4 regions of the Leeia sp. genome follow, and region 2 is predicted to be linked to each of the others. Evidence: predicted binding sites of a transcription regulator. Region 2 holds the regulator's gene; each other region holds the start of a gene.
The links. Region 2 encodes FNR, which switches genes on or off when oxygen is low (the NO sensors DNR and NnrR bind a similar motif). Its sites were predicted from a motif close to TTGATNNNNATCAA; they were not measured.

Region 1: the regulator FNR is predicted to act here: its motif matches at 3,449-3,462, upstream of ACE3O2_RS07590 (glycine betaine/L-proline ABC transporter ATP-binding protein).
Region 3: the regulator FNR is predicted to act here: its motif matches at 3,174-3,187, upstream of ACE3O2_RS16165 (DUF3149 domain-containing protein).
Region 4: the regulator FNR is predicted to act here: its motif matches at 3,034-3,047, upstream of nirJ (heme d1 biosynthesis radical SAM protein NirJ).

Annotation. Positions count from the first base shown of each region.
Region 1 covers NZ_JAYREC010000002.1:367,292-372,670, reverse strand. Annotated here, with positions in the region: gene choX (choline ABC transporter substrate-binding protein) at 1-152, opposite strand, end outside; gene ACE3O2_RS07600 (GlxA family transcriptional regulator) at 219-1,199, opposite strand; gene ACE3O2_RS07595 (ABC transporter permease) at 1,285-2,166, opposite strand; gene ACE3O2_RS07590 (glycine betaine/L-proline ABC transporter ATP-binding protein) at 2,159-3,337, opposite strand; gene ACE3O2_RS07585 (FAD-binding oxidoreductase) at 3,600-4,691, opposite strand; gene ACE3O2_RS07580 (aromatic ring-hydroxylating dioxygenase subunit alpha) at 4,705-5,379, opposite strand, start outside.
Region 2 covers NZ_JAYREC010000002.1:645,502-650,880, forward strand. Annotated here, with positions in the region: gene ACE3O2_RS08725 (cation:proton antiporter) at 1-992, shown strand, start outside; gene ACE3O2_RS08730 (hypothetical protein) at 1,030-2,202, opposite strand; gene fnr (fumarate/nitrate reduction transcriptional regulator Fnr) at 2,374-3,129, shown strand; gene ACE3O2_RS08740 (LysR family transcriptional regulator) at 3,164-4,084, shown strand; gene ACE3O2_RS08745 (BMP family ABC transporter substrate-binding protein) at 4,175-5,260, shown strand; gene ACE3O2_RS08750 (hypoxanthine-guanine phosphoribosyltransferase) at 5,330-5,379, opposite strand, start outside.
Region 3 covers NZ_JAYREC010000007.1:26,777-32,155, forward strand. Annotated here, with positions in the region: gene ACE3O2_RS16145 (hypothetical protein) at 1-259, shown strand, start outside; gene ACE3O2_RS16150 (HAD family hydrolase) at 269-946, shown strand; gene ACE3O2_RS16155 (glutamine synthetase family protein) at 1,087-2,427, shown strand; gene ACE3O2_RS16160 (YchJ family protein) at 2,464-2,874, opposite strand; gene ACE3O2_RS16165 (DUF3149 domain-containing protein) at 2,908-3,075, opposite strand; gene rlmM (23S rRNA (cytidine(2498)-2'-O)-methyltransferase RlmM) at 3,320-4,414, shown strand; gene mscL (large conductance mechanosensitive channel protein MscL) at 4,503-4,931, shown strand; gene ACE3O2_RS16180 (DEAD/DEAH box helicase) at 5,267-5,379, shown strand, end outside.
Region 4 covers NZ_JAYREC010000001.1:926,693-932,071, forward strand. Annotated here, with positions in the region: gene ACE3O2_RS05100 (cytochrome D1 domain-containing protein) at 1-1,032, shown strand, start outside; gene ACE3O2_RS05105 (Lrp/AsnC family transcriptional regulator) at 1,032-2,003, shown strand; gene ACE3O2_RS05110 (Lrp/AsnC family transcriptional regulator) at 2,000-2,995, shown strand; gene nirJ (heme d1 biosynthesis radical SAM protein NirJ) at 3,108-4,322, shown strand; gene ACE3O2_RS05120 (cytochrome D1 domain-containing protein) at 4,319-5,379, shown strand, end outside.

The DNA of each region.
Region 1 (5,379 bases), 280 kb from region 2:
GTTGTCGCCGTGATATCGGTCCAGTCCACTTCAGCGATACGCACCGAAGCGCACTGGTCCGGTTCAGCGGCCCCCGCGGGCAGAGTGACCAACACACTGGCTGCGAACAGCAGACCCAGACCAAGGGGTTTTGCACGTAAAGCAAACTGCATCGACACTCTCCAGTTCAATTGGAACAACGATGACAGCCAGCCTGAAGCACCGGCATGACAAACGGGTTACATGACGGAATGGTGGGTTTCCGGCTGCCTTTCCTTGCTGGGCGGATAGCCGAACACTCCCCGGTAAGACTTGCTGAAGTGCGAGGATGACTGGAAGCCACAGGCTACCGTCACCTCCATCACCGACATGCTGGTTTGCAGCAACAGCTCACGCGCCCGCCGCAAGCGTAAATCGAGGTAATACTGTGCAGGAGTCGTTCCCAGATAGCGTTTGAACAGGCGCTCCAGGTGCCGTAATGACAAGCCCAGGTCCTCCGCCAGCTTTTCCAGCGAGACCGGGTTTTCAATATTGTTTTCCATGGCAATGGCGGCTTCGAGCAGAGATTCGTGACCCGAGCCGATACGCGCCACCAGTGGGATATGTTGCTGGTCCTTCTCATCGCGGATGCGCTCCACAATGAACTGCTCGGACACATCCGCAGCCAGGCTCTTGCCTCCTTTCTGGCGGATGATGTTCAGCATGAGGTCGAGCGGCGCAGTGCCGCCACTACAGGTAAAGCGGTCGCGATCCATCACGAACAGCTCACTGCTGAAATGAATGGCCGGGAACTCCTCGCGGATGGCAGACAGGTTCTCCCAGTGGATGGAGCAGCGGTAGCCGTTCAGCACCCCCGCCTTGGCCAGTGCAAAAGTACCCGTGCACAAGGCACCCAACGGCACCCCAGCTTGCGCATAACGGCGCAGCGTACTGATCACCCGCTCGTCCACCACCTCACGGATGCCGGTACCACCACAGACAAACAGCACATCAGGTTGCGGTACTTCTTCCGGTTTACAGGTCGGGGCCAGGGTCAGGCCATTGCTGGCGGCCACCGGCGTATCGTGACAGCTGATCACCGACCAGCGATACAGCTTCTTGCGGCTCAGATAGTTGGCCATCCGCAAGGGTTCCACCGCATTGGTGAACGCGATCATGGAAAAATTCGGCAGCACCAGAAACCCGATATGGGCAATGCTGGCAATTTGTTGCGGTGACATGGCTTACTCCTTGTTGCGAGGTGCACGGAAACGACGGAGGGGCATCGTGCGATGCCCCGTTTCCGGACCCCATGCCTATTGGACCTTAGCTCATGGCTTGCTGCTTGCCGCGGCCATTGCCAAAGGTCTCGGTAATACGATCCAGTATCACCGCCAGCAACACCACTGACAAGCCCCCTTCGAAGCCCAGCCCAATATCCATGCGGGAAATCCCGCCCATCACCGCATCCCCCAGCCCGCTGGCGCCCACCATGGAGGCAATGATGACCATGGACAAAGCCATCATGATGGTCTGGTTGACCCCCGCCATGATCGACGGCAAAGCTGTTGGCAGCTGTACTTTGAACAGCAATTGTGCGCCAGTACAGCCAAAAGCGTGCCCTGCTTCAACCAGTTCTTTGTTGACCAGCCGGATACCCAGTGTTGTCAGCCGTACTGCGGGTGGCATGGCAAAGATGATGGTGGACAACAGGCCAGGGACCTGGCCGACGCCAAAGAAGAACACCGCCGGGATCAGATACACAAACGCTGGCATGGTCTGCATGAAATCCAGCACAGGTCGTACCAGTGCATTGATCCGCCGACTCTTGGCACACCAGATACCCAACGGCACGCCCAACAGCAAGCTCAGAAAAGTCGAGCTCAGCACCAGAGCCAGCGTCTTGACCATGGCATCCCACTGCTCCATGGCCATGATGGAGAGCAACGAGACCAAGGTAAACCCTGCAAACAAGGCGCCACGCCGCCATAGTCCGACGCCAGCAAATATCAGCAGCAACACCCAGCTTGGGGTGATCAGCAGGCTATGTTCAATACTGTTGGCAAACCATTCAATCCCGGCACCAATGCTATTAAAAAACGGCTGAAAGTTCCCTTTGAGGTAATTCACCGTTTGGTCCGCCCAATGCCCCAGCGGAACCATATCGTGGTATTTCTCAACCACCTGTTTCAATGCATCTTCAGACATGGAGGCCTCGCTGTGCAATTTTGGAAAGGACGCTACCCGCCGTGATCACACCCAGGTAGTGGCCATGATCATCCATCACCGGTACCGGCAAGCTTTGCCCGGTGACGCGGGGCAAGATGGCCTGCAGCGCAGCCTGATGGCTGATGGGCTCGACCTTGATCAAATCATCCTGCGAGAGAGAATTCCCTGCCTGCAAGCGGAGGCGCTCAGCGCTGACCAGCCCGAGGCAACGCTGGTCAGCGGAGAGACAGGCGCACCATGGGTGGCCGTTGACCCGCTGAATGTCCGGGGTTTGCCCCAGCTGCACCTGATGGGCCGCATGCTCGTCCAGCAGATCCTTGGCCAGCAGATAGCGCGAGGTATCTACGCTCTTGAAGAACTCGCGCACATACTCATCCGCCGGGTTTTCGATGATGTCTTGCGGGGTGCCTACCTGAACCAGACGGCCACCTTCCATGATGGCGATGCGGGTTCCGATGCGAAGCGCCTCTTCCAGATCGTGCGACACAAAGAAAATGGTGCGTTGATGCTCGCGCTGCAGATTGAGCAGCACATCCTGCATTTCGTGCCGCTTGAGCGGGTCCAGCGCAGAGAATGCTTCGTCCATCAGCATCAGGGACGGATTGACCGTCAGCGCGCGGGCGAGACCCACCCGTTGCTGCATGCCACCTGAGAGCTGATGCGGGTACTTGTCCGTAACCTGCCCCAGCCCCACCTGCTGCAATACCTCAAAGGCCTTTTTCTCGCGCTCCTTGCGCCCGACCCCAGCCACCTCCAGACCAAAAGCGGCATTGGCGAGCACGGTACGGTGCGGCATCAGGGCAAAGCTTTGAAACACCATGCTCATGTCGGTGCGACGCAGTTTGACCAACTGCTTTGGCGACATTTTGGCGACGTCCTGACCATCGATGATGATCTTGCCATCGGTGGGCTCGACCAGCCGGTTGATCAGACGGATCAAGGTGGATTTGCCGGAGCCAGACAGGCCCATCAGCACGAAGATTTCCCCTGGATTCACCTTGAACGAAACATTGTTGACACCAATGACTTGTCCAGTCTGCGCAAGAATTTCTTCTTTCTTCTTGCCTTGACGGAGCAGGTCGAGTGCCACTTTGGGCTGGTCACCAAATACTTTGACCAGATTCTCGACAACGATCTTTGCTTCTGGCATATCTCCCCCGTTGCCAGTAGTGCGCCTGCTGGCACGCTACCGTTTCCTGATGTGAGGTCTCTTTTCTTGCCAGCCTTGGGACGTCGGCCTCATGCCATCGTCGGCTGTTTTTTGATCTGGATCAAGCACTACGATATAAGGCTGGGCGCTGCATGGGTAACGGGATGGCGACAGGAACATGACGCGATCCGACATGCCGGCAACATGATGAAGCCGCATGAAAAAAGCGGATGTTCATCACAAACATCCGCTTCCTCTGCTGTTACCGATCCAGCACCACGTCTGACAACGGCACACTGCAACAGGGCAAGATGAAGCCCTGATCAATCTCCCGCTGTCGAATTCCTCCCGCATGCTTCATGTCTACCTGCCCGGACAGCATTTTGGTCTTGCAGGTGCCGCATAAACCTTGGGTACACGACGAAGCCAAGCGCATGCCTGTGGCCTTGGCGGCCGCCAGAATGGTTTGCGGCGGTGCGCAGCGCACCTCATCGCCACTCTTGGCAAAACGGATGGTGTAACCCTCTCCCTCAGCCGCAGCAGGCGGCTGCGCCTCTTCCGCCCCGCCCATCAGGGTTTCAAAGGCAAAACTTTCCTCATGGTACTGCTGCATGTTGAAACCAGCAGCTTCCAGTATCTTGCGCACCGCTGCCATATAAGGCGCGGGACCACAGGTAAACACTTCCCGCTCACGGAAGTCCGGCGCGATGTTGCTCAGCGTCGCCAGTGACAGGAAGCCTTGGTAACCCGCATAGTCCCGATCTGCGCCGGCACGCTCACAGATAACCGCGTGACGGAAAGTCGGGTTATTGCGGGCCAGTGCCTGCTGTTCACGGGCAAAGATTACGTCAGCCGGAGAGCGGGCGCTGTGGACAAACACCACGTCCCGATCCAGTGCCAGATCCGTCAATGCGCGTGACATCGACATCAGCGGCGTAATCCCGCTACCGGCAGACAGAAACAGATACTTCGGCCGGTCATGCAAAAAGCAGCTGAATTCGCCGGAAGGCCCCAGCACCTTGACCGTCCGACCAACCTGCATATGGTCATGCAGCCAGTTGGACACCGGTCCATTCGGTACCCGCTTCACCGTAATCGAGACGGTATCCGGCCGGGTGGGTGTGCTGGAGAGCGTATAGCAGCGGTTGATGGCTGCCCCGTTGATCTCCAGCTCCAGGGTAATGAATTGCCCCGGCAGATAGCGAAAGCGCCGTGGCTGCTGGCTGCGAAACACAAAGGTTTTCACATCATGGGTTTCGTCCCGCACCAGCACACACTCCAGCGTGTCGTCCGTGCCGGGTTGCCACAGGACAGACTCCGCCATGTTGAAGTCGGGCAAAGGTGCAGCAGCCATGCACGGAACTCCCTTACTTGATGTAGGCCGACAGGCGGTTGATGTACCAGTTGCTGAACTTTTCAACCAGCGTCTCAGTATAGGGGGAGTATGGGCCAGGGCGATAGGCCGGGCTCTTCACTCCCAGATGAGACTCTTCCACCAGGCGGCGGTCCTGTGCATTGGTGGCGTCCCAAACGGCAGTCATGTTGTCGATCTGGTAATCCACGCCTTCCACGGCATCCTTGTGCACCAGCCACTTGGTGCGCACCAGCGTACGGTCTTGATCCAGCGGCATCACCATGAAGGTCACAATATGATCCCCCATGAAATGGTGCCAGCTGTTCGGCTGGGTCCAGAACGACAGGCCACCGATTGCGCCATCTTCAAAGTTGGCCAGCAAGCGATTACAGGCGCGGCGGGTATTGAGGGTCTGTGATTCACCGGTCTTGTCCAGCGGCATGCGCTGGGTGCGGAAGCCGGAAATCATGCTGTCCAGACGGTCTACCTCCGCCGACGGCAAGCCCATGGACTCCCACTTGGCGTGGCGTTCTGCCACCATGGCATCATAACGGCGGATACCCTCATCCGTTTCTGGAGTGGGGGCAAAGCCATAGCTGTAGGCGTACAGAGAAATGGTCAGCTCGGGATGGTTACCGGTGCAGTGATAGCACTCCCGGTTGTTTTCCATCGTCAGCTTCCAGTTGCC
Region 2 (5,379 bases):
CCACGGTGGGGGTCGTCGTGCCGTTTGCACTGGGCACGCTGTTGATCGGCCCGTGGCTACTCCCCCAAGCCGGTTTGATGGCCCACCTGTTTCTCGGGGCCGCCCTGACGGCCACATCGGTTGGCATTACCGGGCGCGTGTTCCGTGATGCGCAAGCGCTGCACACGCAAGAAGCCCGTATCGTGCTGGGCGCTGCCGTGATTGATGATGTGATGGGCCTGGTGATTCTGGCCGTGGTGGCCGGTCTGGCGAAAACCGGCAGCGTGGACGCGCTGGAGATTGCGCGGGTCAGCGCGGTGGCGCTGCTGTTTCTGATTGCTGCAGTCGTGCTGGGGCGCTGGCTGACACCGCTGATCAGCCGCTTCATGGCGTCCATCCACAGTGGGCCCGCCATGCAGTTCACTTTGCTGATCAGCTTCTGCCTTGGCTTCGCCTGGCTATCTGCTGCAGCAGGCCTCGCGCCCATTGTGGGTGCTTTTGCCGCCGGGCTGATTCTGGACGCCAGCTACCTGTCCCGCTTTGAAGCCGAAATGATCCGCCATGAAGTGCACAAGGTAGTGCTGAATCATGGTGCGGTGCTGGAGCAAGAGGTAGACCACATCCTGAATCAGCATGCTGAACACCGCCCGATGCGGCTGATGGAACCCATTGGTTATCTGCTGACCCCGATCTTCTTTGTGGTCACCGGTATGCAGGTCAAGCTGGATGTGTTCAGCCAGCCGCATACCCTGCTGCTCACGGCGCTGATCCTGCTGGTCGCTATTGCCGGCAAGCTATGTGCAGGACTCGCTGCCGGCAAAAGTGATCGCTGGCTGGTTGGCTGGGGCATGGTGCCACGCGGGGAAGTCGGCCTGATTTTTGCCCAGATGGGCAAAAGTATCGGCGCGCTGAACGATGAACTCTACTCGGTAATCGTACTGGTGGTGGTGCTCAGCACGCTGGTCACCCCACCGCTACTGGCTTGGCGGCTGAAAGGATCGGCAACACACTAAGCGATGCGTCTCCATGCTGGAGCCATCGCCCACGATATCAGGCATGCAGGAAATAGCGGGCAAACTGATCCGCCAGTAGCCGCCCGCTCTCAGTCAGCCACAGGGTGCGATGCCGCTGCAGCAGATAGCCCGCCTTGATCCAGCCTTGTAGCTGCTTCAGCTCGGTCGCAAAGTATTGCTCGAACTGCACCATATAAGTCAGCTCAAACGTCATGAAGTCCAGATAGCCCAGGCAGAGCAGTTGCTGCGCCATCGCACGCCGCATCAGGATATCCAGCGACAGCTTGCGCGCCGCCGCCAAAGGGCGTTTACCCTGCTGCAGCTGTTTGAGGTAAGCCGTTTCCGCACTATTCCAGCCCTGGACGGCACCCAGCAAAGTGCTGGCCCCTGGCCCAAGACCAATCCACTCGCCATCCTCCGCGATCAGATCACCCTCCCCGGTCAACATCAGTCGACCGAGCCGCTGCGCATGCCGCCATGGGTCATCTGCACGGGTAAACCAGCCGCCCGCCAGATGGCCATAACCCAGCTCATCCAGCCATTGCAACACCTGATACAGCTGCTCTTTTTGTTGCAACAGCTGGCTGGCGGATACGGCTGCCGCCACCACACCCCGCAAACAAAACCGGGCGGGCTGCATGAGCAACAAGGCGTGCACCTGTGCCATGGCCTCCGCATCCATGAGCTGTCCCAGCCACAGTTCCACACCGACCCTGCCGCCAGCCTGTTGCAACACAGCGGGCAGTACGGTGAGGCATAAGGCATGGAAACCGGACTCGCCCCCCGCCATGCTGCGCAGCATCACGTCAGCGCCAGGCACGCCTGAGCAATCCGGCACATCCGCCTGCCCCAGATACAGTACGATGCCACAAGGCATACTTGGAGACACGGAGTCACGCCGCTGCAGCCAGTCGGCCAGCGCCAGCGCAAAAACCTGTGGATGCGCTGACACATGCAGCTGCATCTGGGTCGGTTGACGCTTGCCCAGCAAGGCGCACCACTGCTGCCACTCCAGCGTAATGGCCTCTTGTACAGGCTGCACTGCCGCCGGCTTGCGCGGCCAGCATTCCGTCATGCACAGCGCGGGTGGCAGACGGCCGATCGCCGGGCGCGACCAGGCTCGCCCGACGGCTGCGTCATTCAGCCGGGGCTGTCGAATCTGGCGAAGTGCGGGGAAAGCGGCGATGTCGTCCATGTTGAAAGACAACATTTGTCCCCAGCCACGTGGGACGGCCACTGTCGGAAAATCCGCATTCAGGCTATGATGTTGACCAAGCGAGAGGACGGGCATGGTTGGGTTGGGGTTGTGAGCAGTTTTTGCCACTATGCCCATACCCCGCCCGTTCGTGGTTGACCTGTATCAACACCTTACCGATTTGGCATGAACCATACCTCCACCATCCCTATTCAGGAAGTGTCCCTCAAGCACCTCAAGGTAGCGTGCTCCAGTTGTAGCCTGCGCGAGCTGTGTTTGCCGCTGGGCCTGAACAGTGATGAAATGAACCAGCTGGAAACCGTCATCACCCAGCGCGTCAAAGTCAAAAAGGGTGAGCCGCTATACCGAGCTGGTGATGCCATGCGCTCCCTGTTTGCGGTGCGACTGGGTTTCTTCAAGATGAGCGTGCTGTCAGAAGATGGCCGCGAGCAAGTCACCGGTTTCCAGATGGCAGGCGAATTGCTGGGGCTGGACGCCATCAGCACGGAGACGCATAGCTGCGGTGCCATTGCGCTGGAAGACTCCGAGGTCTGCGAGATTCCGTTTGCCGATCTGGAGGAACTGAGCCGGCATATCCCTTCCTTGCAGAATAATTTCTACAAGGTGCTGTCCCGTGAAATCGTACGAGACCATGGCGTCATGATGTTGCTGGGTAATATGAAGGCCGAGGAACGCTTGGCTGCTTTCCTGCTGAACCTGTCACAACGCTTTGCCTTGCGCGGTTACTCCTCCCGCAGCTTTGTGCTGCGCATGACGCGTGAGGAAATTGGCAGCTATCTGGGGCTCAAGCTGGAAACCATCAGTCGCGGCTTCTCGCGTTTCCAGGATCAGGGGCTGATCCGGGTCCACAACAAGGAAATCGAAATCCTGGACCTGCCCGCCCTGAAACAGGTGTTGTCGGGATGTGCAGGCAAAGCCTAACCCTGCACACTTCAGGACACAGGAAGGTCTGTACATGCTGCGCCTGAGTCTGGATGCCCTTACCGTTCTGGATACCATCGATCGCCAGGGCAGCTTTGCTGCAGCTGCCGAAGTGCTGCATCGCGTACCGTCTGCGATTACCTATATCGTTCAAAAGCTTGAGCAGGATATGGATGTCAAGCTGTTTGACCGCAGCGGGCATCGCGCACGACTCACGCCGGCTGGGCAAGAGTTGCTGCGAGAAGGCCGCCACCTGCTGCGTGCAGCAGGTGAGCTGGAAAGCCGGGTCAAGCGGGTTGCCACAGGCTGGGAGACCGAGCTGTCCATTGCCATGGACACCCTCTTCCCCAGCAGCGCACTGCTGCCCATGCTAACGGATTTCTATGCACAAGGTAGTGGTACCCGTATCCGCATCACCCATGAGGTATTGGGGGGAACCTGGGATTCGCTGCTGACCCGACGCTCCGATCTGGTGGTTGGCGCGCCGGGTGATGCTCCGGCGGGCGGTGGTTTTTCCACCCGTACCATCGGGTCGCTGGATTTCGTGTTCTGTGTCGCACCCAATCATCCTCTGGCCGAATTGCCGGAACCCCTGCAGCCACAAGATATCCTGTGGCATCGCTCGGTTGCCGTCGCGGACACCTCTCGCAGCCTGCCACCACGCTCGTCCGGCATTCTCAGTGGTCAGGAAATCCTGCACGTACCCGACATGCCGACCAAGCTGACGATCCAGCTCAGCGGTCTGGCCTGCGGCTATCTGGCCCGGGAGATTGCAGAGCCTTACCTGCGACAAGGGCGCTTGATCCACAAACAAGTGGTGGATCAACGCTTACCTCACCCTTTCCATCTGGCCTGGCGTGCCAGCGATAGCGGCAACGCCCTGCAATGGTGGCTGAAGCGGCTTGATCAACCCGACCTGATGCAGAAGCTGCTGCATCCCCCCGTCATGCTGTAAACGGTCTACAATTCATGACAACCCGGCCGTCTGGCCGCCCCGAATACCCCCCACCGTCACGGTGCAACTTTTGATGCAAAGGAGCAACTTGTGGTTATTTCGCGCAGAACCGTACTCAAACAGCTGACTGCCGCCCTCGTGGTGAGTGGGGTCATTGGTGTGGCACACGCTGCCGAGCCCTTCAAGGTAGGCTTCGTCTATGTGGGCCCGGTGGGTGATGCTGGCTGGACCTACGCCCATGATCAAGGCCGTCAGGCCGTCGAAAAGATGTTCCCAGGCAAGGTAAAAACCACGTTTGTGGAAAGCGTACCGGAAGGAGCGGATGCCGAACGGGTGATCCGCAAGCTGGCGCAAGATGGCAACAAGGTGATCTTCACCACCTCCTTTGGCTATATGAACCCGACGCTGAAGGTGGCCAAGCAGTTCCCGAACACTGTGTTCCTGCACGCCACCGGTTTCAAGAGCGACAAGAACGTCGGCACCTACGATGTCCGCACCTATGAAGGTGCCTATCTGGCCGGTTATGTGGCGGGCCTGACCAGCAAGACCAGCAAACTGGGCGTGGTGGCCTCGGTGCCGATTCCGGAAGTGGTACGCAATATTGACGCCTTCACCCTCGGCGCACGCGCCAACAACCCGAAGGCCACCGTCAAGGTCATCTGGATCAACAGCTGGTACGACCCGGCCAAGGAGCGCCAGGCGGCTGAAACCCTGATCGCCCAAGGCGTCGATACCTTGATGCAGAACACCGACTCCGCAGCCGTGGTGCAAACCGCTCAGGAGAAAAAGGTGAAAGCCTTCGGTTGGGATTCGGACATGACCAAGTTCGGCGCCGATGCCCACCTGGCCGCCAGCCAGATCAACTGGGGGGTGTATTACACCAAGGCCGTCAAGGCCGCGATGGATGGCAACTGGAAGAACGAACCCATCTGGTGGGGCCTGAAAGAAGGTATGATTGATCTGGGCGCGCTGAACAAGAGCCTGCCGGAAGATGTGAAGAAGAAACTGGCCGCTCGCCGTGCCGACATCATCTCCGGCAAAGCCCCAATCTTCGCCGGTCCGATCAAGGACAACACTGGTGCCGTGAAAGTAGCTGCAGGCAAAACCTTGTCTGATGGCGACATGCATGGCATTACCTGGTACGTGGAAGGTGTGGAAGGTACGGTGCCGAAGTAAGGCGATAGCCGCCAACAAAAAACCGGCCAGTTGGCCGGTTTTTTGTTGGCGGCGCGAGGCTAACCAATTCTACAGCCCCTTCACCGCATAAATGCCTGGCGCATTACGCCAGTAACCTT
Region 3 (5,379 bases), on a different contig from region 2:
CTCCAGCCCGCCCAAGGTGCCGGGCACCTACCAGTGGCAGGTCAAGGTGATTGACTCGAGCAAGTCGGCACACGGCCCGCGCGATAGCCGCGCGCTGCCGGGTGGCAATGCCAACGGTGTCGGGCGCGGTACCATCCGCCTGTATGCCGATCTGAACGGGGTACCGCTGGGATATGCCTGGAGCACCTTGCCGGTGTCCGAGTATATTCCGCAAGCCAGTAAAGCGCTGTTGATGGGCCGTATCCAGGCCCAGCCCTAAGGAGGGATGATGTCTGTTTTGAAGCTGCATGCCGTGCTGTTTGACATGGATGGGCTGATGCTCGATACCGAGCGTATTGCTCAGCAGGCTGGCATGGATGCCTGTGCGGATCACGGTTATGTGATGGATCGTACGCTGGCCATGCAACTGGTGGGGCGCAATTCGCGCGATACCGACCAGATACTGGCCGCGCATTTCGGTGCGGGCTTCGACCCGCTGGCGGTGCGTGAGCGCTTCAAGGCGCGTTATGAGGCGGCGCTGTTTGATGGTGGACTGCAGACCAAGCCCGGCTTGTTCGAGCTGCTGGACTGGCTGCAGCGACTGAACATGCCGCGCGCCGTGGCCACTTCCACCCGGCATGACATGGCGCTGCGCAAGCTGGCGCATGCCGGCGTGCAGCGCTACTTTGAACATGTGATCGGTGGCGATCGGGTCAGCCGTGGCAAGCCGGAACCCGACATCTTTCTGGCCGCCGCCGAGCGGCTGGGGGTGAAACCGGCGCACTGCGTTGTGCTGGAAGATTCCGAGCCTGGGGTGCAAGCCGCCCTGGCCGCAGGCATGACCCCACTGATGGTGCCGGACCTCAAGGCGCCTTCCAGCGCGCTGCTGGCGCATGGCATCACGGTCTGTAATTCCCTGCATGCCGTTATGCGTCATTTGTCGGCGCGCTGTCAGCTACCGCTTTAAAAGTCATTGTTGATGCCGGGGGAGGAGCACGCGTTGGCAGCGTGCCCCCCATCTGGTAGCATGTCTGAAAACCGCATGATGGATTTGTGTTTCACTATGCGGAATTAACAATGCAGCAGTGGGCTGCAGCTGAGGCAGACATGACCCCGATCCCCCATCACGTAGAAGAATTGCTCGACAGCCACCACATCCGCGAAGTGGAGTGTATTTTTCCGGATATCAACGGTGTGCCACGCGGCAAGACCCTGCCCGCTGCGGCCTTTGCCGCGGGCCAGGAGCTGCGGATCGCCCGTGCGGTGCCGATCCAGTCCATCACCGGAGATTACCCGGACTACCAGTTTTATGGCGAACATGACCCGGATGCGCGACTGCAGCCGGATTATGCAACCCTGCGCCCGGTGCCGTGGGCGAGGGTACCGCGTGCACTGGCCATCCACGACTGCATGGACAGTGATACCGAGCTGACCCCGCTGGCGTCCCGCTCGGTGCTCAAGAGCGTGCTGGCACGTTATGCCGGGCGCGGCTGGACGCCGATTGTGGCCCCTGAGCTGGAATTCTACGTGCTGGCCCCGAACCCGGACCCGAACCAGCCGCTGCAACCGCCGCTGGACCCGCTGGGACGGCGTGAGGTGGGGCAGGCTTCCTTCAGTTTCTCGGCCCTGAATGCCTTTGATGGCTTCTTTGACGACCTCTACGCTGCCCTGCCGGTGCTGGGCATTGATGGCGATACCTTTGTCCATGAGATGGGGCCGGGCCAGTTCGAGATCAATCTCAAGCACGGCCCTGCGCTGGAGCTGGCCGACCAAACCTTCCTGTTCAAGTATGCGCTGCGTGAAATTGGCGCTCGCCACGGCCTGCTGGTGGTGTGCATGGCCAAGCCGATTGCCGGTGTGGCGGGCAGCTCGATGCACATTCATCAGAGTGTGGTGGATGAGCAGGGGCGCAATGTGTTCAGTGGCGAAGATGGCGAACCCTCGGCGGCGTTCTATGGCTTCATTGCCGGTCAGCAACGCTATCTGCCGGATTTGTTGCCGCTGTTTGCCCCGCACGTCAATTCTTACCGGCGCTTTGTCAAAGGCTCCGCCGCGCCGATCAATCTGGCGTGGGGCTATGACAACCGCTCGGTGGGTCTGCGCATTCCCCTGTCCGGGCCGGCGGCGCGCCGGGTGGAAAACCGCCTGCCGGGTTGCGATGCCAATCCCTATCTGGCACTGGCCGCCAGTCTGGTCAGCGGCTGGCAGGGCATGGCTGAAGGCTTGCAGCCGGATGAGCCCGCCACCGGCAATGTCTATGGTGAAGCGGTCACCCTGCCGCGCACACTGGACGCCGCCTTGCAGCGCATGGAAGAGCAGGGGACAGCCGAACGCCTGTTTGGCGCCGAATTCACCCGCGCCTTCATCGCCAGCAAGGAGATGGAGCTGGCCAGTTTCTATAACGAGATCACGCCGTGGGAGCGGCGTTATCTGGCCGGGCAGGCCTGAGGCAAGCCATGCCCATCGGCAGGCCCTTCGGCAGCATCACGCTGCCGGGTCTTGCTCCCCATCCACATAGACCCATAGTCCGGCTTCGCGCTCGAAGCGGCTGCGCTCATGCAATCGCCAAGCGCGGCCGCCGACCTTGTAGCGGGCGGTAAAGCGCACCGTAGCATGGTCCGCATCCTGCTGTTGATGCTCGTGCACGGTCAGCCCCAGCCAGCGGCTGTCATCCGTCGCCAGATCGAGCTCGGCAGGACGGGTACGGCTGTGCCAGCTGGCCAGCAGCCAGTGAACGTCTTTCAGCACATAGGCCGTATAGCGGGAGCGCATCAGCGCCTCTGCGGTTGGGGCTGTTTGCTGGCCGCTGAGGATGGGCTGGCAGCACTGCGCCAAAGGCAGCGTGCTGCCACAAGGGCAATCGGGGGCGGGCGTCGGGGTGGGTTTGCGCTTCATGCGCCCTAGTGTACCCGAAGCCTGCGCTGCCGTTTACTGCGGCAGCTTCTGGCTCTGGCGGTCGTGTGCCAAGCTGTCCTCACGGACATGGCGTCGCACGAAGAAGAACAGATAAGTCGCCATCACCAGAATGAAGGCAATGACGGCCATGCTGAGTAAGCCGATGTCTGTGGTGAACAGGACGGTGATCCATTGCGGCATGATGATTACTCCATGTGAAATGAAAGCGGTACCCGAGTTAAAGCGGTACCCGAGTTCGGGGCATGCCTCCATCTAACGCCGGTCTGAACGGTTTGCACTTGATCCGCGTCAAATTCCCCTCTCGCTCAAGGGGTTATCTGCACGCGGCTTGCGCAGCCGCAAACGGGGGCCTCCAGAATCCGCTTGTCGTCCCCCAAACGGAAGAGGACAATCCGCTGCCATAGTGTCCAAGCCAGAGCCTCGCATGCGCCGTACCGTCTCCTTGTCGTCAGAGTTGCCCATTACCGGCCTGCTGGCCTATTGCCGCGCCGGGTTTGAGGCGGAGTGTGGCGAGGAATTGCTGCAGGCAGGGCTGAAAATCGGCTGCCAGGTGAGCGTAGAGGCGGAGGCGGGCAGTGGTTTTGTGCGGCTGTGCAGTGTGCGTCCGGACCGCCGTTTGCAACAGGTACAATGGGCCGACCTGATCTTTGCGCGGCAGCTGCTGCTGGAGGTGGGCGAATTGACCGGTCTGCCGGAGCGCGACCGTTTGACCCCCTTGCTGACGGCGCTGCAGGGCTTGCCGCTCAAAGTGGGTTCGGTCTGGCTGGAGACGGCAGACACCAACGAAGCCAAAGAGTTGTCCGGCTTCTGCCGCCGTTTTGGTGACAAGCTGGCACCGGCGTTGCGGCAGGTCGGGGTGCTGGTGGGGCCGGAGGATGGCGTGCGGCTGGTCCTGTTCTGGCGTAGCCATGCCCAGGTGCATCTGGCGCTGGCCATGCCCGGCAATCGCAGCGAATGGCCGCAAGGCATTCCACGTCTGCGCATGCCATTTGAGGCACCGAGCCGATCGACCCTTAAACTGGCCGAAGCCATCCAGGTGTTCATGAGTGCTGAAGAGGAACAGCAGCGTTTCAAAAGCAGCATGCGTGCGGTGGATCTGGGCGCGGCCCCCGGGGGCTGGACCTGGCAATTGATTACGCGGGGGCTCAAGGTGCTGGCGGTGGACAATGGCCCACTCAAAGGCAATGTACAAGGTCACCCGCAAGTGCGACACTTCCGGCAGGATGGCTTCCGCTTCCGGCCTGACCAGCCGGTCGACTGGCTGGTGTGCGACATGGTAGAGCAGCCGGTGCGGGTGGCGCGCCTGATGGCGGACTGGCTGGCCGACGGATTGGCGCGCGAAGCAATCTTCAACCTCAAGCTGCCGATGAAAAAGCGTCTGGCGGAAGTAGAGCGTTGCTTTGACGAAATACGGGAGCGCCTGAGCGGGGTGCCGCATCAACTCGAAGCAAGGCAGCTGTATCACGACCGCGAAGAGATCACGGTCTACCTGCGGCGTCTGTCGTCCCGGAAGCGGTAACCATCCTTAACCTTTGCCGACTGTACAGTCGGTCAGCAACTTTGAATAATGCAACACGCTGTGTGTCCCATATTGAAGGAGGTACCCGATGTTGAAAGAGTTCAAAGAGTTTGCCATGAAGGGCAATGTGGTCGATCTGGCGGTGGGCGTCATCATTGGTGCTGCCTTTGGTGCCATCGTCAAATCGCTGGTGGACGACGTGATCATGCCGCCGATTGGCATGCTGTTGGGTAATATGGACTTTGCCAACCTGTACTGGGTGCTGAAAGAAGGCACCAAGGCCGCCGCACCGTATGCCACCCTCAAGGAGGCGACCGATGCTGGCGCGGTGGTACTGCGCTATGGCGCTTTCATCAATACCATCGTCAACTTCCTGATTGTGGCGTTCTCGGTGTTTCTGGTGATCAAGCAGTTGAACCGCTTCAAGAAAGAAGAAGTGGCCGCACCTGCGGCACCGGCAGAACCCAGTGAAGAAGTGCTGCTGCTGCGTGAGATTCGCGACAACCTGAAGCGTTGAAAACGCAGCCGTGCAGGGCAGCGAATGCTGCATAGCAAAAAGTGCTTGATTTTTATTAAAAAAATCATTACAGTCTCGGGCTGTCTGTCCTGAGGGGCAGCAGCCCGGTCTGTTTCCGGGGCTTCAACATCGAACCCTGACTGTATTCCGTGGCCTTTCTGGCTGCGTGTCTTGCCACATTGAGATGTGGTTCTCCGGTTAGCGTCGATGTCGTGCGCTAGCAATCTGTCCGAATTCTTGTGTCTGCAGCCAGCCCGTTGCCTATGGTAACGCGGGCAGCAGGGACGCATTCTGCCTGCTCGCGTAGTAACCATTTTGCTTTGATAGGAAGCCGCATGACGGTCGAAACCGCCACCCCCATGTTTGCCGATTTTCATCTGGACCCGCGCGTACTGCGTGCCCTGGAAGAATCCGGCTATGAAAAACCCACCCCGATCCAGGCGGCTGC
Region 4 (5,379 bases), on a different contig from region 2:
CGGCAGGCGCTGTATCGTATCCGGGGGCTGGGCGACCTGTCACATGCCTCACTGGTCTACAGCCGGGATGCCCGTTACGTCTATGTGTTTGGCCGGGACGGCGGCCTCAGCAAGGTGGATATCCTGCAAGGCCAGCAGGTCGCTCGGGTGATGCAGGCCGGTAACAGCATCGGTGGCGCCATTTCCAGTGACGGCCGCATCATCGCGGCGCAGAATTACACCCCTGGCGGCGTCAAACTGTTTGACGCCGAAACCCTCGTCCTGCTGGCCGACATCCCCGCCGTGGATGCCCACGGTCAAGTCTCGAAAGTGGTCGGGCTGGCCGATCTGCCAGGCAACCGCTTTGCGTTCAGCCTGTTTGAGGCCGGTGAAATCTGGGTGGTGGACGCCAACCAGCCGCGCCAGCCAACGATTCGTAAGTACCCGGCCATCGGCAAGAATCCCTACGATGGTCTGGCCAGCAGCGATGGCCGCTATTACATCGCCGGACTGTTCGGGGAGGACGGGCTGGCCTTGCTGGATACCTGGCAACCCGACGCCGGTGTGCGCCGCATCCTGCCTGGCTACCGCAAGGATGATCCGGCGCTGCCGGTCTACAAGATGCCGCACCTGCGCGGCTGGTCACTGGCCGGGGATTACGCCTTCCTGCCCGCCATAGGCCAGCACAGTGTACTGATGGCCGACAGCCGCAGCTGGCAGCCCGTGGCGCAGATCCCGGTTTACGGCCAGCCGGTCTTTGTGATGGCCGACCCCAGCGGCCGCCGGGTGTGGGTCAATTTTGCCTTCCCGCACAATGACACCGTGCAGGTGATCGACGTGCCCAGTCGCACGGTGATCCAGACCCTCAAGCCCGGCAAGGCCATCCTGCACATGGAATTTACCGGCCGGGGTGATCAGGTCTGGCTGTCCAGCCGCGACGACAACAAGCTGGTGGTGATCGACCCGCACACCTTTGCCACGCTGACGGAGCTGCCCGCAGACAGCCCCTCTGGCATTTTCTTCAGCTGGCGCGCGCACCGCTCGGGGATGTGATGAACGCCCCGGCACTGCTCCCGCTGCTGGACCGCTATCAACGCGGCTTTCCGCTGCAGCCCCGCCCTTTCGCAGCGCTGGCGCAAGACGCAGGGTTGGATGAGGCCGCCTTGCTGCAGCAACTAACCCAGCACCAGCAGGCCGGGCTACTCAGCCGGGTGGGGGCGGTGTTTGCGCCCAACACGGTCGGCTGCAGCACGCTGGCGGCACTGGCACTGCCCCCCGCACAACGGGATACCGTCGCGCAGTGGATCAGCCAGCTGCCCGAGGTCAATCACAACTATGCCCGCGAGCACCACTACAATCTGTGGTTCGTACTGACCGCCCGCGACCGGGCGGCGCTGGACCGCACCCTGCTGGCCATCGCGCAGCATTGCGGGCAAGCCCCACTGGACCTGCCGCTGGAGCGTGAATACCACATCGACCTTGGCTTTGCGCTGGGAGAGCACGGCCCGGCCCGCCGCCGCACTGTCACTCCGACCCCACCGCAGCTCGACGCGGCAGACCACCGCCTGCTGACGGCCTTGCAAGACGGCCTGCCACTGGACACCCAACCCTTTCTGAGCCTGGCCCAGCGCTGTGGCTGGGAAGAAGCCTCCCTGCTGCAGCGCCTGCAAGCATGGCAGGACAGCGGGGTGATCCGGCGCTTCGGCTTTATCCTGCGCCACCATGAGCTGGGCTACCGCGCCAATGCCATGTGTGTGTGGCAGGTGCCGGATGCACAGCGGGACACCATCGGGCAGCAGCTGGCCGACGATGCTGCTGTCAACCTGTGTTATGGCCGCCCCGCCCGTTTGCCGCACTGGCCCTACAACCTGTTCTGCATGCTGCACGCGGCAGACCCTGCAACCGCCCAAGCGGCGGCCCTCGCGCTGTCACAACGGCACGGCCTGGAAGCTGTGCCGCAAGCGGTGCTGGTTTCCACCCGTCGCTACACCCAGCGCGGCGCTCGTTACGGACACACCTCATGAATGCCCCGCTACAGCACGCTGTAGTCCTGACCGACTTGCAGCAACGCATCATCAACCAGCTGCAAGGCGAGTTTCCACTGCATCCGCGTCCTTATGCCGAGGCCGCACAGCGGCTAGGCTGCGATGAGGCCACCTTGCTGCAACAGCTGCGGCAATTGCTGCGCGACGGCGTGCTGACCCGCTTTGGCCCCCTGTTTCAGGTGGAGCGCATGGGGGGCGCTTTCGTACTGGCGGCGTTGAAAGTGCCGGAAGCGGATTACGCCCGCGTCAGCGCCCTGGTGAATGCCCTGCCTGCGGTGGCTCACAATTACCGGCGCGAGCATGCCCTCAATATGTGGTTTGTACTCGCTACCGCCCAGCCACAGGGAATTGCCACCGCCATTGCGCAGATCGAGCAGGATACCGGCCTGACCGTGCATGCCTTTCCCAAGCTACGCGAATACTATGTCGGCATGCAGTTTGCCGTAGGCGGTCAGGCACCGGTTGGCCAGCGACCCGGCAACACCCCGCTGCGCGATGTGATACTGGACGCGCAGGACCATCAACTGGTCAAACGCAGCCAGGGCGGGCTGGCGCTGCAACCCCACCCCTATGCCGAGCTGGCGGCCGCACTGGGCTGCAGTGAAGATGCCGTGTTGCAGCGCTTGCAGCGCATGCTGGAGAGTGGCGTGGTGCGCCGTATCGGCGCCGTACCCAACCATTACGCCATCGGCTACCGCGCCAATGGCATGGTGGTGTTCGATGTGGCGGACACGCAGGTAGACACGCTGGGCGAGCAGGTGGGGCAACAGGCCTTTGTCAGCCACTGCTACCGCCGCCCGCGTCACCTGCCGGACTGGCCTTACAACCTGTTTGCCATGTGCCACGGTGCCGATCACGCCGCGGTCGAGCAGCAGGCCCAGCAACTGCGCCGCCTGCTGGGCGCGGCCTGTACGCAACACGCGGTACTGTTCTCCAGCCGTATCCTGAAAAAGAGCGGCTTGCGCCTGTAGGACCACGCGGCCTGTTTTGCCCGGCAGACGCACTCGGCTTGATACCTGTCAATGAGCGGAGCGCCACTTCGCAGGACCATGTCGGCATGGACATTCTTGCTGGGCGATTCCCATGCTGCGCCTGACCCCGTATCTGCAATCCCTGCTACACCCGGCACCGCTGCCGCCTGCGCGCAAACCGGCCGGGCCGGTGGTGATCTGGAACCTGATCCGCCGCTGCAACCTGACCTGCCAACACTGCTACTCCATCTCTGCTGACAAGGACTTTGCCGGTGAGTTGAGTACCGATGAGGTGTTTGCCGTCATGGACGACCTGCGTGCCTTTGGCGTGCCAGTCCTGATCCTGTCCGGCGGCGAGCCACTGCTGCGGCCCGATCTGCTGCAGATAGGCAAGCGCGCCAAGGCGCTGGGATTTTATGTCGGGCTGTCCAGCAATGGCACCCTGATCACGCCGGACCGGGTGGCCGGCATTGCCGATGTCGGCTTTGATTATGTAGGCATCAGTCTGGACGGTATCGGTGCCACCCACGACCGCTTCCGGCGGCTACAAGGTGGTTTTGACCTCGCCTTGCAGGGTATCCGCCTGTGTCGCGATGCGGGCATGAAGGTGGGCGTGCGTTACACCATGACCGAGGACAACGCCGACGACCTGCCCGCCCTGCTGCAGCTGGTCGACGATGAAGGCATCGACAAGTTTTATTTCTCGCACCTCAACTATGCCGGGCGCGGCAACAAGCACCGCGATACCGACGCCCGTCACCAGCGCACCCGCTGGGCAATGGACCTGCTGATTGCCGAATGCCTGCGCTATCTGCAGGCGGGCCGCCCCAAGGATTTCGTCACCGGCAACAACGATGCCGATGGCGTCTACCTGCTGCACTGGGCCGAACAGCATTATCCACAACACGCCGCGCAGCTCCGCCAGCGCTTGCAGCAATGGGGGGGCAATGCCAGCGGGGTGAATGTGGCCAATATCGACAATCTGGGCAACGTACACCCGGACACCATGTGGTGGAAGGTGACACTGGGCAATGTGCGCGAGCGACCGTTCTCGTCCATCTGGCCGGACACCGGCCACCCGCTGATGGCCGGGCTCAAGCAGCAGCCCCGCCCGGTACAGGGACGCTGCGGTGCCTGTCAGCATCTGGCGATTTGCAACGGCAACACCCGCGTGCGCGCCTGGGAGCTGACCGGTGATTACTGGGCGGCCGACCCGGCCTGTTATCTGAGTGATCAGGAAGTCGGCGTGGCGGATGGGGCGTTCCCGCTGGCCCCGCTGACCCGCTGGCAGCGTATCCCGCTGGTCAGCATGGAGACCCAGCCATGATGCTGCCCAAACTGTCTGCCGCTATCCTGTTGCTGCTCAGCCTGCAGAGCCTGGCCGCCGACCCCGCCACCCTGTATCAGCAGCATTGCCTGACTTGTCATGGTAACCAGCGCATGGGCAGCATGGCCCCCGCCCTATTGCCACAGAGCCTGGAGCGCCTGAAACCGGGCGAGATTCTCAGTGTGATCCGCCAGGGGCGCCCCGCCACCCAGATGCAGGGCTTTGCCGACCGGCTGAGCGCGGAAGACATCCAGTTACTGGCCAGCTGGTTGCGCCAGGCACCCAGTGAAGTGCCACAGTGGCGCGAGCAGGACATAAGCGCCTCGCGCGTGCAGTACCTCGATCCGGCCACGCTGCCCGCCCGCCCGGGCTACCGCGCCGACCCGCACAACCTGTTTGTGGTGGTGGAAGCAGGGGATCACCATGTGAGCGTACTCGATGGTGATCGTTTTGAGCCGATCGCCCGTTTTCAGAGCCGCTTTGCGCTGCATGGCGGCCCCAAGTTCTCGCCGGATGGCCGCTTTGTCTACTTTGCCAGCCGTGATGGCTGGGTCAGCCAGTACGATCTCTACACCCTGCAGATGGTGGCCGAAATTCGTGTTGGCCTGAATACCCGCAATCTGGCGGTGTCATCGGATGGTCGCTGGGTACTGGCGGGCAATACCTTGCCGGAAACCCTGGTGCTGCTTGACGCCCATGGCCTCAAACCGGTCAAGACCATCCCGGTCAAGGACCGTAGTGGCAAATTGTCCCGCGTATCGGCCGTCTACGATGCCGCACCGCGTCGCAGCTTTGTGGTGGCGCTCAAGGACGCCAGCGAGCTGTGGGAGATTTCCTACCGCGAAGATGCCGAGCCGATCTACCCCGGCTATGTGCACGACTACAAGATGGGTGAAGGTTTGGCCATTCCCGGCTACCTCAACCCGCGCGTCACGCCACTGGACATGGTGCTGGATGACTTTTTCTTTGACACCCGCTACCAGCACGTGATGGCGGCCTCGCGCGATGGCAGTGCGCAGGTGATCAATCTGGACAGCCGCAGCAAGGTGGCCACCCT